2 regions of the Hydrogenophaga sp. GW101-3F08 genome follow, and region 2 is predicted to be linked to the other one. Evidence: predicted binding sites of a transcription regulator. Region 2 holds the regulator's gene; the other holds the start of a gene.

Region 1 (7,171 bases), on a different contig from region 2:
CACTTCGAACGCGGTGGCGTAGAGCGCCTTCACTTCTTGTGGCACGCGGTCGATGGGGCGCAAGGAACCGTCGAAGTGCTTGAGGTCCATGACCATCACGTCGTCCCACAGGCCCAGGCGCTTGAGGTCTTTCACAAGGTAGCTGTTGATGACGGTGAACTCGCCCGAGAGGTTGGACTTCACCGAGAGGTTGCCGAAGCAGGGTTCGATGGAGGCGTCCACACCGATGATGTTGGAGATGGTCGCGGTCGGTGCGATGGCCACACAGTTGGAGTTGCGCATGCCGTCCTGCGCGATCTTCTGGCGCAGCGCGTCCCAGTCCAGGCTGCTGGAGCGGTCCACGTCCACATAGCCACCGCGCTCGCACGCCAGCAGGTCCAGCGTGTCGGGAGGCAGGATGCCCTGGTCCCACAGCGATCCCTTGAAGCTGCTGTAGCGACCGCGTTCGCGGGCGAGTTCGGTGGAGGCCCAGTACGCGTAGTAGCAAACGGCTTCCATGGATCGATCGGCGAACTCCACCGCCTCGTTGGAGGCGTACGGGATGCGCAGCTCGTACAGGGCGTCCTGGAAGCCCATGACACCCAGGCCCACCGGGCGATGGCGCATGTTGGAGTCGCGTGCTTTCTTGACCGCGTAGTAGTTGATGTCGATCACGTTGTCGAGCATGCGCATCGCGGTCTTGATCGTGCGCTGCAGCTTGTCGTGGTCCAGCTGACGGGAGCCTTCGGTGGACCCGCTCTTGACGTGGTTGAGCAGGTTGACCGAACCCAGGTTGCAGACGGCGGTTTCGGTGTCGCTGGTGTTGAGCGTGATCTCGGTGCAGAGGTTGGAGCTGTGCACCACGCCGGCCTGCTGCTGTGGCGAGCGCACATTGCAGGCGTCCTTGAAGGTGATCCAGGGGTGGCCGGTTTCGAACAGCATCGAGAGCATCTTGCGCCACAGGTCGGTGGCGGGCAGCTTGCGGTAGGGCTTGATCTCGCCGCGCGCGGCCTTCTCTTCGTAGGCCACATAGGCGCGCTCGAAGTCGGCGCCAAAGCGGTCGTGCAGGTCGGGCACGTCGTTGGGCGAGAACAGGCTCCACTCGCCCTTTTCCATCACGCGCTTCATGAACAGATCGGGGATCCAGTTGGCCGTGTTCATGTCGTGCGTGCGGCGGCGGTCGTCGCCGGTGTTCTTGCGCAGCTCCAGAAATTCTTCGATGTCCAGGTGCCAGGTTTCCAGGTAGGTGCAGACCGCACCCTTGCGCTTGCCGCCCTGGTTCACCGCGACGGCGGTGTCATTGACGACCTTGAGGAAGGGCACGACCCCTTGCGATTCGCCGTTGGTGCCCTTGATGTGGCTGCCCAGGGCGCGCACGCGGGTCCAGTCGTTGCCCAGGCCGCCGGCGAACTTGGAGAGCAGCGCGTTTTCCTTGATGGATTCGTAGATGCCATCGAGGTCGTCGGGCACGGTGGTCAGGTAGCAGCTGGAGAGCTGCGAGCGCAGCGTACCGCTGTTGAACAGGGTGGGCGTGGACGACATGAAGTCGAACGAAGACAGCACTTCGTAGAACTCGATGGCGCGCGCTTCGCGGTCGATCTCATTGAGCGACAGGCCCATGGCCACGCGCATGAAGAAAGCCTGTGGCAGTTCGATACGGCTCTTGCGCACATGCAGGAAGTAGCGGTCGTACAGGGTCTGCAGGCCGAGGTAGTCGAACTGCAGATCGCGCTCGGGCTTGAGCGCGGCACCCAGGCGGGCCAGGTCGAACTGCTGCAGCCGCTCGTCGAGCAGTTCGTTCTGCACACCTTTCTTGATGAACTGCGGGAAGTAGTCGGCGTAGCGTGCGCCCATGTCGCTGGAGGGCACTTCTTCGCCGATCACTTCCTTCACGATGGTGTGCAGCAGCAGGCGCGCGGTGGCGTAGGTGTAGTCGGGGTCTTTTTCGATCAGGGTGCGCGCGGCCAGGATGGAGGCCTTGTAGACCTCTTCGATCGGCACGCCGTCGTACAGGTTGCGCTTGGTCTCGGCGACGATGGGGTCGGCCTTGACGTCTTTGCCCAGGCCCTTGCACGCGTCTTCGATCAGGTGTTGCAGGCGGTTCAGGTCCAGGGGGACCCGCTGGCCGCCATCCATCACGTGCAGCAGGGCTTCGGCGGGTTTGGCTTCCTCGGCCTGGTGGGCACGTTCCTGGGTGCGGCGCTCTCGGTACAGCACGTAGGCGCGGGCGACTTCGTGGTGACCGCTGCGCATCAGGCCGAGCTCCACGTGGTCTTGCACGTCTTCGATGTGGAAGGTGCCGCCGCCCGGGCGCGAACGCATCAGCGCGCGCACCACCGTCTGCGTCAGCGCGTCCACGGTTTCGCGCACGCTGGCCGATGCAGCGCCCTGGGTGCCGTGCACCGCCAGGAAAGCTTTCATCAGGGCCACGGCGATCTTGCTGGGCTCGAAGGGGACGACCGCGCCATTGCGGCGAATGATCTGGTAGTTGGCGAAAACCGGGCTGGCGGTGGCATGCGCCACGGTGCCGAAGGCGCCAGCGGCGGGAGCGGCAGAAGCGGTGCTCAAAGGGGAGGGGGATTGGGCTGTCAGCATGGGTCCTCTTTCATTTGTTGTTGGTGGCCTGCCCCGGTGCCGTGCGGCTGGGCAGGTGTTGGGCGGGCCGGTTTCAGGGCCGTGTCGGGCGGTGTGCGGAGGCTGCGGACCGGGGTCGGCGTGCCACGGCAGAAGGCCGTCAGCGTGAAATGCGCTGGTGCCGCGAAAGCACAGGGCACACTATATCTGGTGTGTCGGTGCCATTCAAGCCACTACCGGTAGCGTTTGAAAAAAAATATGGGTGCACCCGATTGGGGCTTTTCGGTGGGCGAAAAAACGCCCGAGAGCCCACTTGCCTGTCGCCGGTTCCATGGTCCGGAACGCCCCGGATTTTCTGGAACCTTGTTGGGAGAACCCAGTGATTTCGAACCCTCTGGGCGGATTCGGGTCTGAAAGCCGCGTCGATGCGGGCGGTGAAGAATCGGCTGCGGTTGCCGATGCGCGGGCGGCTCAATCGTCAGCGGTGAAAACCCGGTCTGTGTCTTCGGGAAAACACCGACGTGGCCAACCCAGGCCCCGCCGCAGCTGCGACCAGTCAAAGCCCGGCCCCGGGTCCTGCTTGCGTCCGGGCGCAATGTGCTCGTGGCCCGCCACATGGGCCACCGGATAACGTGTGCGCAGGCTGGCACACAAGCGGATCAGCGCGAGGTACTGCGCCGTCTCGAAGCGGTCGCCCTCCAGGCCCTCGAGCTCGATGCCGATGGAGTCGTCGTTGCAGTTGTCGCGTCCCCGCCAGCACGACGCGCCGGCGTGCCAGGCGCGGGCGCCGGCGTCGACGAACTGCACCAGCTCGCCATCGCGCCGGATGAAGAAATGCGAGGACACTTCCATGCCCCGGATCTGTTCGAAGTAGGGATGGGCTTGCCAGTCGAGCTGGTTGGTGAAGAGCTGTTCCACCTCGGGGCCGCCATAGACGCCGGGGGGCAGGCTGATGGAGTGGATGACGATCAGGTCGATGTGTGCGCCGTGGGGGCGTGGCCCGAAATTGGGCGAGGGGCAATGCCGGGCCGCATCCAGCCAGCCGCCGTTCCAGTGCCAGCGGGGGGCTGCGTGCCTGGTTTCAGCCCGCATCGTTGTCGTCCGAGGGCATGGCAATGCCGAGCCGCTGGATGCGGTAGCGCATCTGGCGCAGGTTGAGCCCCAGCCGGGCCGCCGCGGCGGTGCGGTTGTAGTCGGTTTCCTTGAGGGCCTGGAGCAGCACCTGGCGCTCCTGCTGGTCCAGGTAGGTCTGCAGATCGGCCGGAATGCCGGGGCACGGCGGAGGGGCCGCTGCGTCGGCGTCGGTCGGTGGCAAGGGCTCGATGCTGGCCGGGATCGTGTCCAGTGCGGTGTCGCCGAAGTCGTCGGGCTCGATGGTGTGGCCGCTGCTCAGCGCCAGGGCGCGCTGCAGCAGGTTTTCGAGCTCGCGCACATTGCCCGGCAGGTCCCGCGACTGAAGCCATTGCAGCGCCGCGCCGGACAATCCGGGCACGGCTTGCCCGGTCTCGTTGCAGATGCGTTGCAGCAGCGCGTGGGCCAGCTCGGGCAGGTCTTCGCGTCGGTCGCGCAGCGCGGGGGTGCGCAGTTCGATCACGTTGAGCCGGTAGAACAGGTCTTGCCGGAATTCCCCGGTCTTGACCAGCGCACCGAGATCGCGGTGGGTGGCACTGACCAGACGCACGTCCACCGCCTCGTCCTGCACGCCGCCGAGCGGGCGCACGCGCCGTTCCTGGATCACGCGCAGCAGCTTGGCCTGCATGGCCAGCGGGAGATCGCCGATCTCGTCGAGAAACAGGGTGCCGCCCTTGGCCGCCTGGAAGTAGCCTTCGCGGTCTTGCGTGGCGCCGGTGTAGGCGCCCTTGCGCACGCCGAAGAACTCGGCCTCGATCAGACTTTCCGGGATGGCGCCGCAGTTGACCGCGACGAGCGGGCCCGCGGCGCGGTGGCTGCATTCGTGCACCGCGCGCGCCACCAGTTCCTTGCCCGTGCCCGACTCGCCCAGGATCAATACCGGGGCCATGCTGGTGGCCACCTTTTCAATGCGGCCCTTGATCTGCGCGATGCTGGGCGCGTCGCCCACGATGCGCGTCAGGGCGCGCACGCCATCGGGCGGCGGTGGGGCGCTGCGCAGCTCGGCGATGGACGACGCGATCGCCGCGCGCGGACCGTCGGTTGGGGTGCGTTGCTGCAGCACCGCGGGCACATGGCGCTGGCTTTGCAGCGCGGCCAACACCGCGGCGCGCAGCTGCTTGAGATCAACCGGTTTGGTCAGGTAGTCGAACGCGCCGGTCTTGAGCGCTTCCACGGCGTTTTCGGCCGAACCGTAGGCGGTGATGACGATGCACCTTTCGGTGCGCTGGCTGGTGCTGAGTTCGCGCAGCAGCTCCAGGCCCAGGCCGTCGGGCAAGCGCATGTCGGTGATGAGCACATCAAACCGCTGCTGGGCCAGCCATTCGCGGGCCTGGGCCAGGTCCTGGGCCGAGACCACCTGGTGGCCTTCGCGCAGCAGCGTCAGCTCGTAGAGCGTGCGCAGATCGGGCTCGTCGTCGACGACCAACACGGAGGCGGTGACGGGGGTGGGGGTGGGCATCTTGTGGCTCGGGCGTCAGCGGGGCGAACGGGGCAGATCACCCGGCAGGAGCGAGCCGGGGCGCGTGAGGCTGGGGATCGAGTCGCCTGGGGGGTACGAGAGGCTTTGCTGGACCGGTTGGCGTGGCGCGTTGGCCGACGACGCCATGAGCACGTAGAACTCGTTGCCTTCGCGCTGGTCCAGCCGGCTGCGCTGGTAGGCGATCTGGGCGCCATACCGTTCGCACAGCTCGCGGCAGATGTAGAGACCCAGACCGCTGGAACGGCTCTCGGAGGAGAAGAACGGTTCGAACAGGTGGCGCAGCACGCCGGCTTCCAGCGGTGCGCCATCGCTCCAGACCGACAGGCGGATGCGGTCGCTTCCGCTGGGCTGGGTGATGACACGGATCGACGACGCGGTGCGGCTGGCGTGGTGCAGCGCGTTGTCGAGCAGGTTGATCAGCAGGCGGCGCAGGTGCTCGGGGTCGAAGCCGACGTGGGCCGTGGCTGCGTGGGTGTGTACCCCGAGCACGCGCTGGGCCTGGTTCTGCCGGATCCATTCGTGCGTGATCTGTCGCACCGTGTGGTCCAGCGGCAGCACCGGGGGGGCGCCATCGCCCCGGGTGGGCTGGACGCGTGCGACGTTGAGAATGTCGTCCACGATGCGCGAAAGCCGTTGCGCGTTCTGTTCGATCATGCGGGTGAGCCGTTTCTGTCCGGGTTCCTGCACTTCTTCGTCCAGCAGCGCGTTGGCTTGGGTGATGGCCGATAGCGGGTTGCGGATCTCGTGCGCCACGGCGGCCGACATGCGGCCCATGGAGGCCAGTTTTTCGGTGCGCACCTGGGCCTCGACCTCGCGCAGGTCTTCGAGAAACAGCACGCACAGCCCGGCGCGACGCCCGCCCTGCGCACTGGTCAACCGTGTGCGCGCGAACAGCCGGTGGGTGGTGAGCTCATCAAGGTCGATGCGGACTTCCGACTCCATCGGATGCCCGACCGCAAAGGTTTCGCTCACCAGGTTGGCCAGCCCTTCCCAAGCCGGCCGGGCCGAGAGCAGCAGCTTGGCGCCACGTGGGTAGTCCTCGCCCATCAGCATGAACTGGGCGGCCGGGTTGGCGTTGCGCACCACACTGTGCGGATCGACCACCAGCACACCTTCGCTCAGGCTCTCGATCACGAGTTCGTTGACCTGCGCCTGCGTGCGCGCAGCGGCCTGGCTGCTCAAGGCCAGGGCTTCCTCGCGCGCCAGGCGCAGCGCCAGTTGGTTGGCCAGCACCGCCACCAGGAAGAAGCCGGTGCCGGTCAGGCCCGACTGCAGGAAGCGCGAGGTGGACACCTCGCTGAGTACCGTGGCACTCAGGGCGGCCTCGCCCAGCATGTACAGCGTGATGCTGGCCGCGGTCGCCAGTGCCAGCGTCAAGGACCCGAGGATGGCGGCCAGCAGCACCGGCAGCGCAAACAGCGGCGTGTAGTTGATGCCGCCTTGCTGGAAGTGCTGCAGCAGGGCGAAGGCCAGCAGATCGACGCCGATGGTCAGCAGCCACTGGAACTGGAAGGGTTTGCCCAGCTCGGTCGGGTGCGACCAGATCAGCACCGCCAGGGTGGCGCTCAGGTGCACGGCGCAGACCAGGATGAGCCAGTCGGGGCCGCCTGAGCCGGTGACTACCACGAAGACCTGCAGCGCCAGCAGCACCACCGCGATGAACACCCGCGCCCGCATGAAGGCGCGCCAGAGCCGGAAGAAGGCGTGTTGCCGCTTTTCGCGGTTGTGCGCGCTGTTGCCCTCGAAGGCGGAAAACCAGGAGGGCGCAAACTGGGAGGTGACGTCCCTGGCCATGTCAGTGGACGGTGTGGGGCGTCACCGCGACGCCCCCTCGTGCTGCTGGCGGTGTTCGGGGCAGCAATACGCGCCCAATCGGCCGGTGAGCGCTTCGCTTTCGGGCAGGTGCGTGCCACAGTGCTGGCACGCCACCATGACCATCGGCGTGCGTGACGCACGGGGTTGGGGTGGCTTGGGCGAAGTGCCCTCGTCCGGCCCGATCTGGCGGTT
Region 2 (7,171 bases):
GGGCCTGAGCCGCGGCCACGGCTTCGCCTGCACGCAGCCCAGCTTCAGCCGACTGGAAGGCTAGGCTGCGGTCGTAGAAGTTGGAGGACATCTTCGCTTCCAGCACCACGTTGCGCAGACTGGCCACGCCGATCAGTGTGATGAGGACCAGCAGGATGAGCGAGATGATGAGCACGGCGCCGCGCTCCTGTCTCGGTGCGGGTATGTGGGAAGTGTGCAATGGCTTCATGGCAGGCGGTTGCGAAGGGTGACCACGTGCGTCATCTGGCGCTGCAAGGCGGCGCCGTCGGTGCCCACGTTCTGCAGGCTTTGTAAGGTCAGCGTGACGCGAACGGCATTGACCCGGGGCCAACTGGTGACGGAGGCTGCGGTCGCGTAGTCGGTCGGCAATGCACCCGTGGCGTCTGTTTCCAGATAGGTCAGTTGCATGTCGGTGACGCCTTCGGCAATCTCTTCAATCAGCGGCGTTGCGCTGACTGTTCCACCGCTGTTCACCAATCGTGCTCTGTACAGCGACCGCCCGCCTCGCCCATTGAATCCGATGTACCAGATCTCGCTGGTCAGCTTGACCATGTAGCCGCCACTGAAGTCGTACAGATTGCCGTTGACGTTCGAGCAATCGGTGGGGTAGCCCAAACCCTTGCTGCAGTTTCCGGGCGACACCCCAGCAACACCTGTGTTGTGAACCACTGTGCTATTGGAGGTACTCGCACTGGTCACCTGCAGAAGAGCGGCCTGCCGATAGTTGCACACCAGTACGATGTCGCCATCCACTAGGCCATGACTGTTGGTGCCTACGTCAAACTGGGCCGAAGTGGGAACGTGCCCGTTGATCCGCACGCCGGTGTTCAGGTTGCCAAACACCAGGAAGACCGCATCGGTGCCATCGACCCGTTGACCCGCACCGGTACCGATGGTGATGCCGTTGGCTGCCGTACTGTTGTCATAGCCCCGGATGCCATCGGTCCAGTTGGCCCACCAGAAGGCGCTGCCACCGGAATCAGGGTTTATCACATCCGCGGTGGGCACACCCCGACCACACGGACTTCCGCCGGCTTCGCGCACTTGCCGCGCCATCAGTTCCACGGCAGTGCGTCCGCTTTCCTGCATGCGGGAGAGCTGCTCGGTGGTGCGATAGGCCTGCTGATTGGTGACGAACACGCCGATGACGCCTCCCACCAGGAACAAGCCCAGCGCAATGGCCACCATGAGCTCAACAATACCGAAGCCGCGAATCTGTCTGCGGGAGGGGCGGGGTCTGGAAATTCTGGGACGCTGGGTCATGGTTGTTCTCACAGCACACTGATCGTCTCGACCATCTGATTGGAGTCGCCGCTGATAGCCCGCGTGTCGTCCCAGAAGATGCGGACGGTGCATCGCTCACCCTGGCAGGTGATTTCGCCGCAGGTGGTGTCGCGATTTCCCAGGGTCTGCTTCAGCGCCTGCATCCAGAGACGTTGGTCGCTGGTGATCAGTGTGGTGCTGGCGCTGACGCTGCATGTTCTGCTGATGTTGTATTGCCCGGTACGCGCGGCATTCACGTTGGCGCGCATCGCGTCCAGCATCAGGTAGCTCAAGGTCACGGCCTGGCTGCGCTCGAATGCGCTCTGGTTGTTCTTCAGCGTACTGCTTTGCAGGCCTGCAATGCCCAGCAGGCCGATGGCCAGCACGAGCACGGCCACGAGCACCTCGATGAGGCCGAAGCCTCGTTGGGAAGAACGGCCGGCACGCGCCGGACGGGCAGGTTGTCTGTGTTTATTCGACATGGATCGATCCCGTGCGAATCCGGATGTTGCGGGTTTGTGCGCCTGACGTGATGGTGATCTGGCCACCGGTGATCAAGGTGGTACCGACGGTGGCGGTGCTGCAGGTGCAGCTGTAAGGCAGGCCGTCGGCCCGGTAGTCTGCGCAGAAGGTGCCCACCGTGGTGCTGCCTTGCAGGGTGCCTTCGCGGATGGCCGTGGCTGAAGAGGGCGTGCGAACGATCCAGCCAGTGCTCGCACTGCAGAACCGGTGCGTTGCGTTCTTGCGAATGGCTTCGCTGCGCGCGGTTTGCAGCCCACCCAGCAACTCGTTGGATTGCGCAGCGACCCGATTTTTTTCCATCATGCCCTGGAAGCTGGGTACGGCGATACCCAGAAGGATCGCTGCCACGGCGAGCGTCACCATCAGCTCGATGAGCGTAAAGCCGCCCGAACGGTGTCGAGTCGGCTTGCTCAATGGGTATGTGGACTTGTCCAATCGATCTCCGAAACAAACAGCAACTGGTAACAAGGTCAGAGTAACCTCTGGCCTGCTATGTTTTCATAGCGTAACAGTCGGGTTTGGCCCGGATGTACGAAGAACGATGGACGGAGCGTCTGTCCGACTGTACGGAAACGGTGTTGATGCCCTTGGTGCTTCAGCCACTGCTGCGTGAGGTGGTTTCTCTCACGGCGTCCATGAACTCGTTCACATCGTCGAAGCTGCGGTACACGCTCGCGAAGCGTATGTAGGCGACTTTGTCGAGCTTCTTGAGTTCGCGCATCACCATTTCACCCAGGCGGGTGGCGGGAACTTCGCGGACGCCCAGGTTGAGCAGCTTTTCTTCGATGCGCTCGATGGCGGCGTCGACCTGCTCGGTGCTGACCGGGCGTTTGCGCAGCGCCAGCGCGAAGGACGCCCTGAGCTTGGCGGGCACGTAGTCGACGCGCCGACCGTCTTTTTTCACCACAGCTGGAAAGCTGACTTCCGGGCGCTCGTAGGTGGTGAAGCGTTTTTCGCAGTGGCTACATTGGCGGCGGCGGCGGATGAAGTCGGCGTCTTCGGAGATCCGGGTCTCAACGACCTGGGTCTCCAGGTGACCGCAGAAGGGGCATTTCATGGGTACACCAATATACAGAGGGTTGCTGCCTGGCCGCCCACTGGCGAGATGCGCTACCGATGACGGATCGCGTCCCGCGCGGCGGCGCAGGCAGGAGCATGGCTTATTTATAGACCGGGAACCGGGCCGTCAGCGCGTTGACCTTGGCGCGCACGGCCTCGATGTTGGCCGGGTCGCGCGGGTTGTCCAGCACGTCGGCGATCAGGTTGGCGGTCAGCCGGGCCTCTTCGTCCTTGAAGCCTCGGGTGGTCATGGCCGGGGTGCCGATGCGCACGCCGCTGGTGACCATCGGCTTTTCTGGGTCGTTGGGGATGGCGTTCTTGTTGATCGTCATGTGGGCGCTGCCCAGCACGGCCTCGGCTTCCTTGCCGGTGATGCCCTTGGCGCGCAGGTCCACCAGCATCACGTGGCTCTCGGTGCGGCCGCTCACGATGCGCAGCCCACGCTGGGTCAGGGTCTCGGCCACGATCTGGGCGTTCTTCACCACCTGTTGCTGATAGGCCTTGAACTCCGGCGCCAGTGCTTCCTTGAAAGCCACGGCCTTGGCCGCGATCACGTGCATCAACGGGCCACCCTGCAGTCCTGGGAAGATGGCGCTGTTGATGGCTTTTTCGTGCTCGGCCTTCATCAGGATGATGCCGCCGCGCGGGCCGCGCAGGCTCTTGTGGGTGGTGGAGGTCACCACGTCGGCAAAAGGCACTGGGTTGGGGTACACGCCAGCCGCAATCAGTCCGGCGTAGTGGGCCATGTCCACCATGAAGATGGCGCCGACGTCTTTCGCCACTTTGGCGAAGCGTTCGAAATCAATGCGCAGGCTGTAGGCCGAGGCGCCGGCAATGATGAGCTTGGGCTTGGTCTCGTGGGCCTTGCGCTCCATGGCGTCGTAGTCGATTTCTTCCTTGTCGTTCAGGCCGTAGCTGACCACGTTGAACCACTTGCCGCTCATGTTGAGCGCCATGCCGTGGGTGAGGTGACCACCTTCGGCCAGGCTCATTCCCATGATGGTGTCGCCCGGCTTGAGGAAGGCGAGGAACACGGCCTCGTTGGCCGAGGCGCCGCAATGCGGTTGCACGTTGGCGGCGTCGGCGCCGAAGATCTGTTTCACACGGTCAATGGCCAGCTGTTCGGCCACGTCCACATACTCGCAGCCACCGTAGTAGCGGCGGCCCGGATAGCCTTCGGCGTATTTGTTGGTGAGCTGGGTGCCCTGGGCGGCCATGACCGCGGGTGAAGCGTAGTTTTCGCTGGCGATCAGCTCGATGTGGTGTTCCTGGCGCGCGTTTTCGGCCTGGATGGCGGCAAACAGTTCGGGATCGGTTTGCTCGATGAGGATGTTGCGGTCGTACATGGTGGCAGTCTTGGGTAACGTGGATCCCGGCGCGATGTGGACCACATCGGCAGGGGCTGCCCAGGCGAACGGCTGAACACCCGGTCGGGCCGGGCGGCACGCTTCCCAGTGGTTGTCCCGGCCGCTGATCGCTTTCAGCGCCGGGGGGCCACGTCAACGCAGCCAGTCAGAAGGAGTTCGTCCTTCGGTTGGTGCGCCTATCGCCAGTCGCGTACCCGGTTAGTTTAGCCGAGGCTTGCGCGGGCCATGGCTGTCAAATGGAGAGATCGGACGCCCGTGGGGTTTGCGTGTGCGGCTCGATCACGAGTTCGCCAGAGGCGTCTCGGGTGGGACGACGGGGGCCGCAGGCGCTTCCGCTTCGAAGTCGGTCGCAGAGTCTGGCTCGGGTGTGGGCTCGACGGTCGCGGGTGCGATCACCTGGGTGCGTTGGATTTGCGGGAAATAGCGTGGCATGGGTTTGCCCAGGGCCACGCTCTGGATGCGCAGGTGTTCCGCCATGACCTTGTTGATGTAGTCACCGCCATCGGATGAGACTGCGCCCACGTAAAGCCGCAGGCCGCCCTCGATCGAGCCTGCCTGCTTGATGCAGTCCTGCAGCACTTTGGCGCCCACACGAAGGTTCGACACCGGGTCGAAGGCCGCCAGTCGCCCGCCGAAATCCTCGTATTTGTCGGTGTGGACCCGGGTCAGCACCTGCATCAGGCCTTGTGCACCCACGGGGCTCTGTGCAAACGGGTTGAAACGCGACTCGATGGCCATGACCGCGAGGATCAGCGTGGGATCTACCCGGGCTTTCTGGCCGACGTCAAAGGCCTCCGCCACCAGCACGCTCAGGGGTTCGGGCGCCACACGGTATTTGCGGCTCAACCAGAAGGCCACATTGGCCTGCTGTTTTGGGAGGTCGGTCGGCTGGACGGCGGTGACGCGCTCGATGGCGCTGGGCTCGGGGTTGAACACGGCCGCGTCTGCGGTTTCGGTCGTTGCTACTTGGCGCTCCAGCAACCAGCCGAGCAGCTGTTGTTCGGCGCTGGTTCGCAGATCGCTGCGCGCGGCCAGCGTGATCAGTCCGACGGCCAGCAGGGTGCCCAGCAGCGCCAGGCCATTGTGGGTGATGTCGAAAAAGCCGCGGGACACATCGCCCAGTGCGGCCATGAGGGCCGCCTTGGCACCTTTGGTGCTCCTTGTTTGTTGTTGTTGCGCTGTCATGTTGTCGCTCCTTTCTGTGTCGCCCTGACGGGTGGGTCCGGTCGACTGGATTGGGTCGCCATCGACGGCAGGACCTCATGGGCCTGGCGATCGACTTAGCCGGGTTCGGCAGCGGGTCGGGTTTACCCTGGATGGGCAAAGCCGACGGATGTTATGGAGTTGTACATGTCAAGTCAATGTTTAAGATGTTATTTATTATGACTTTTGTGTATTAAGAAGATGTGATGGACTGTGATGCACAGACATCCCTAGCGACACCACCAGCGTGGATCGGGCTTCCAGTCCCGTGTGCCACTTTTGACCGTTTGTCGGGCAATTGATACCTTTCGTTCTCGGGGTGGGTCGTTCGAGGCGGGTGAATGGGCCGTGGTTGCGTGATTGAAAATCCACATGGTCGCACCTGGGCGAAACCCTTGAAGCAATGGCCGAACCGGGGTAACCTGTGCTTGCCTGTCATTGCGACTGGCATCAGCTGGCAACACGGTCTGACCGTCTGCCGGCTCCAAAGGGAGCAATCTGTTGCTTCCAGGCTGGGGAGACATCAAACTCTCTCCGCCAAATCCGACGGCAAGTGCATTACGCCCGCCGTCAGCCCCGGTGGGTTCAGCCCATCGGGGTTTCTCGTTTCTGGGGTGTCCCTTTCTGTGCGTGCGTGAACAGCGGCGACAATACGCGCTTGCTCGATGCCGGCACGGTGTCGAACCCTTCCTTTTCTGAGTCTCCTGTTTGATGTCGCTGTTTCCCCTGCGCAAGTCGCCGACCCCATCCAACGCCGCCGCCGTGAATACCCCCATCCCGACCAAGCCCTCAACCTTCTCCGCGCCACATCCGCTGGATGCGCTCACCGGAGGCGCGTTTTCCGCACCCACCTCCGGCGAGCGTGCGGCGCGCATCCGGGAGTGGCTGGGCAGTGGGCCGTCGGTGGAGTTGATGAACGAGGTGTTCAAGGAGTTGTCGCACCGCGACCGGGGCGCCGCCAAGCCGCTGAAGGAAAAGCTCGACGAACAGAAGCGCCAGAAGTCGCAGGAGCAGATCGCCGTGGAATGGGCCCACAAGGCGCAGACCCTGCTGGACCACTCGCGGCTGAACCTTGCGGATGCCTTGGCCTGGCAGCGCGACGCGGCCCGGGCCGGTGCGCCCCTGTCTCGCGAACCGCTGGCCTCGCTGAAACAGGCATTGACCGAGCGGGTCAAGGCCATCGAAGACCTGCAGCACCGGGTGCAGGTGGAGCGCGAAGCCGCGGTGTTGATCGCGCAGCGCATCGAGGTGCTGTCGACCAAATCCTGGCGCGATGCCCAACACAGCGCCGACACCCTGCGTGCCGATGTGGCGCACTGGCTGCAGCAGACCAGCACGCTGCAGAACGATGCGCAGTGGGCGAGTGTGGAGGCCAAGTTCCCGCCCATGCTGGAGGCCTCGCGCAGCCAGCTGCAATTGGTATGGGATGCCTTCGAGGCCGCATTGGCTCAGACCGTTGCCGCCGATGCCGATCCGCAGGCGCCGCTGCCCGCCGTGCCCGTGTGGGCCGACGAACTGCGCGTCGCTCGTGGTGTGGATGTGGTGGCGCCGGCTGAGAGGTCCGCCCAGAGTGCGCAGGCCGCGCAGGAAAAACGGACCCGTGTGGCCGCCGAGCTGGACAAAGTGCTGGGGGTGCTCGAACGTGAGTTGGCCGAAGGCCACGGCAAAGCCACGCCCAAAGCCGCCTCCGATGTGCGCGCGGTGCTCAAGAGCCACGCGCGGCATATCGGTGCCGA

What was found. Region 2 encodes NrdR, which represses ribonucleotide reductase genes. Its sites were predicted from a motif close to CACNANATNTNGTG; they were not measured.
Region 1: the regulator NrdR is predicted to act here: its motif matches at 2,753-2,766, upstream of AC07YZ_RS10010 (ribonucleoside-diphosphate reductase subunit alpha).

What each region holds. Positions count from the first base shown of each region.
Region 1 covers NZ_JBWKZP010000003.1:102,674-109,844, reverse strand. The annotation lists gene AC07YZ_RS10010 (ribonucleoside-diphosphate reductase subunit alpha) at 1-2,574, opposite strand, end outside; gene ampD (1,6-anhydro-N-acetylmuramyl-L-alanine amidase AmpD) at 3,025-3,645, opposite strand; gene AC07YZ_RS10000 (sigma-54-dependent transcriptional regulator) at 3,635-5,143, opposite strand; gene AC07YZ_RS09995 (sensor histidine kinase) at 5,159-6,958, opposite strand; gene AC07YZ_RS09990 (PP0621 family protein) at 6,980-7,171, opposite strand, start outside.
Region 2 covers NZ_JBWKZP010000002.1:705,885-713,055, forward strand. The annotation lists gene AC07YZ_RS08940 (pilus assembly PilX family protein) at 1-175, opposite strand, end outside; gene AC07YZ_RS08945 (PilW family protein) at 226-1,284, opposite strand; gene pilV (type IV pilus modification protein PilV) at 1,293-1,766, opposite strand; gene AC07YZ_RS08955 (GspH/FimT family pseudopilin) at 1,756-2,241, opposite strand; gene nrdR (transcriptional regulator NrdR) at 2,402-2,863, opposite strand; gene glyA (serine hydroxymethyltransferase) at 2,967-4,211, opposite strand; gene AC07YZ_RS08970 (lytic transglycosylase domain-containing protein) at 4,512-5,363, opposite strand; gene AC07YZ_RS08975 (DUF349 domain-containing protein) at 6,147-7,171, shown strand, end outside.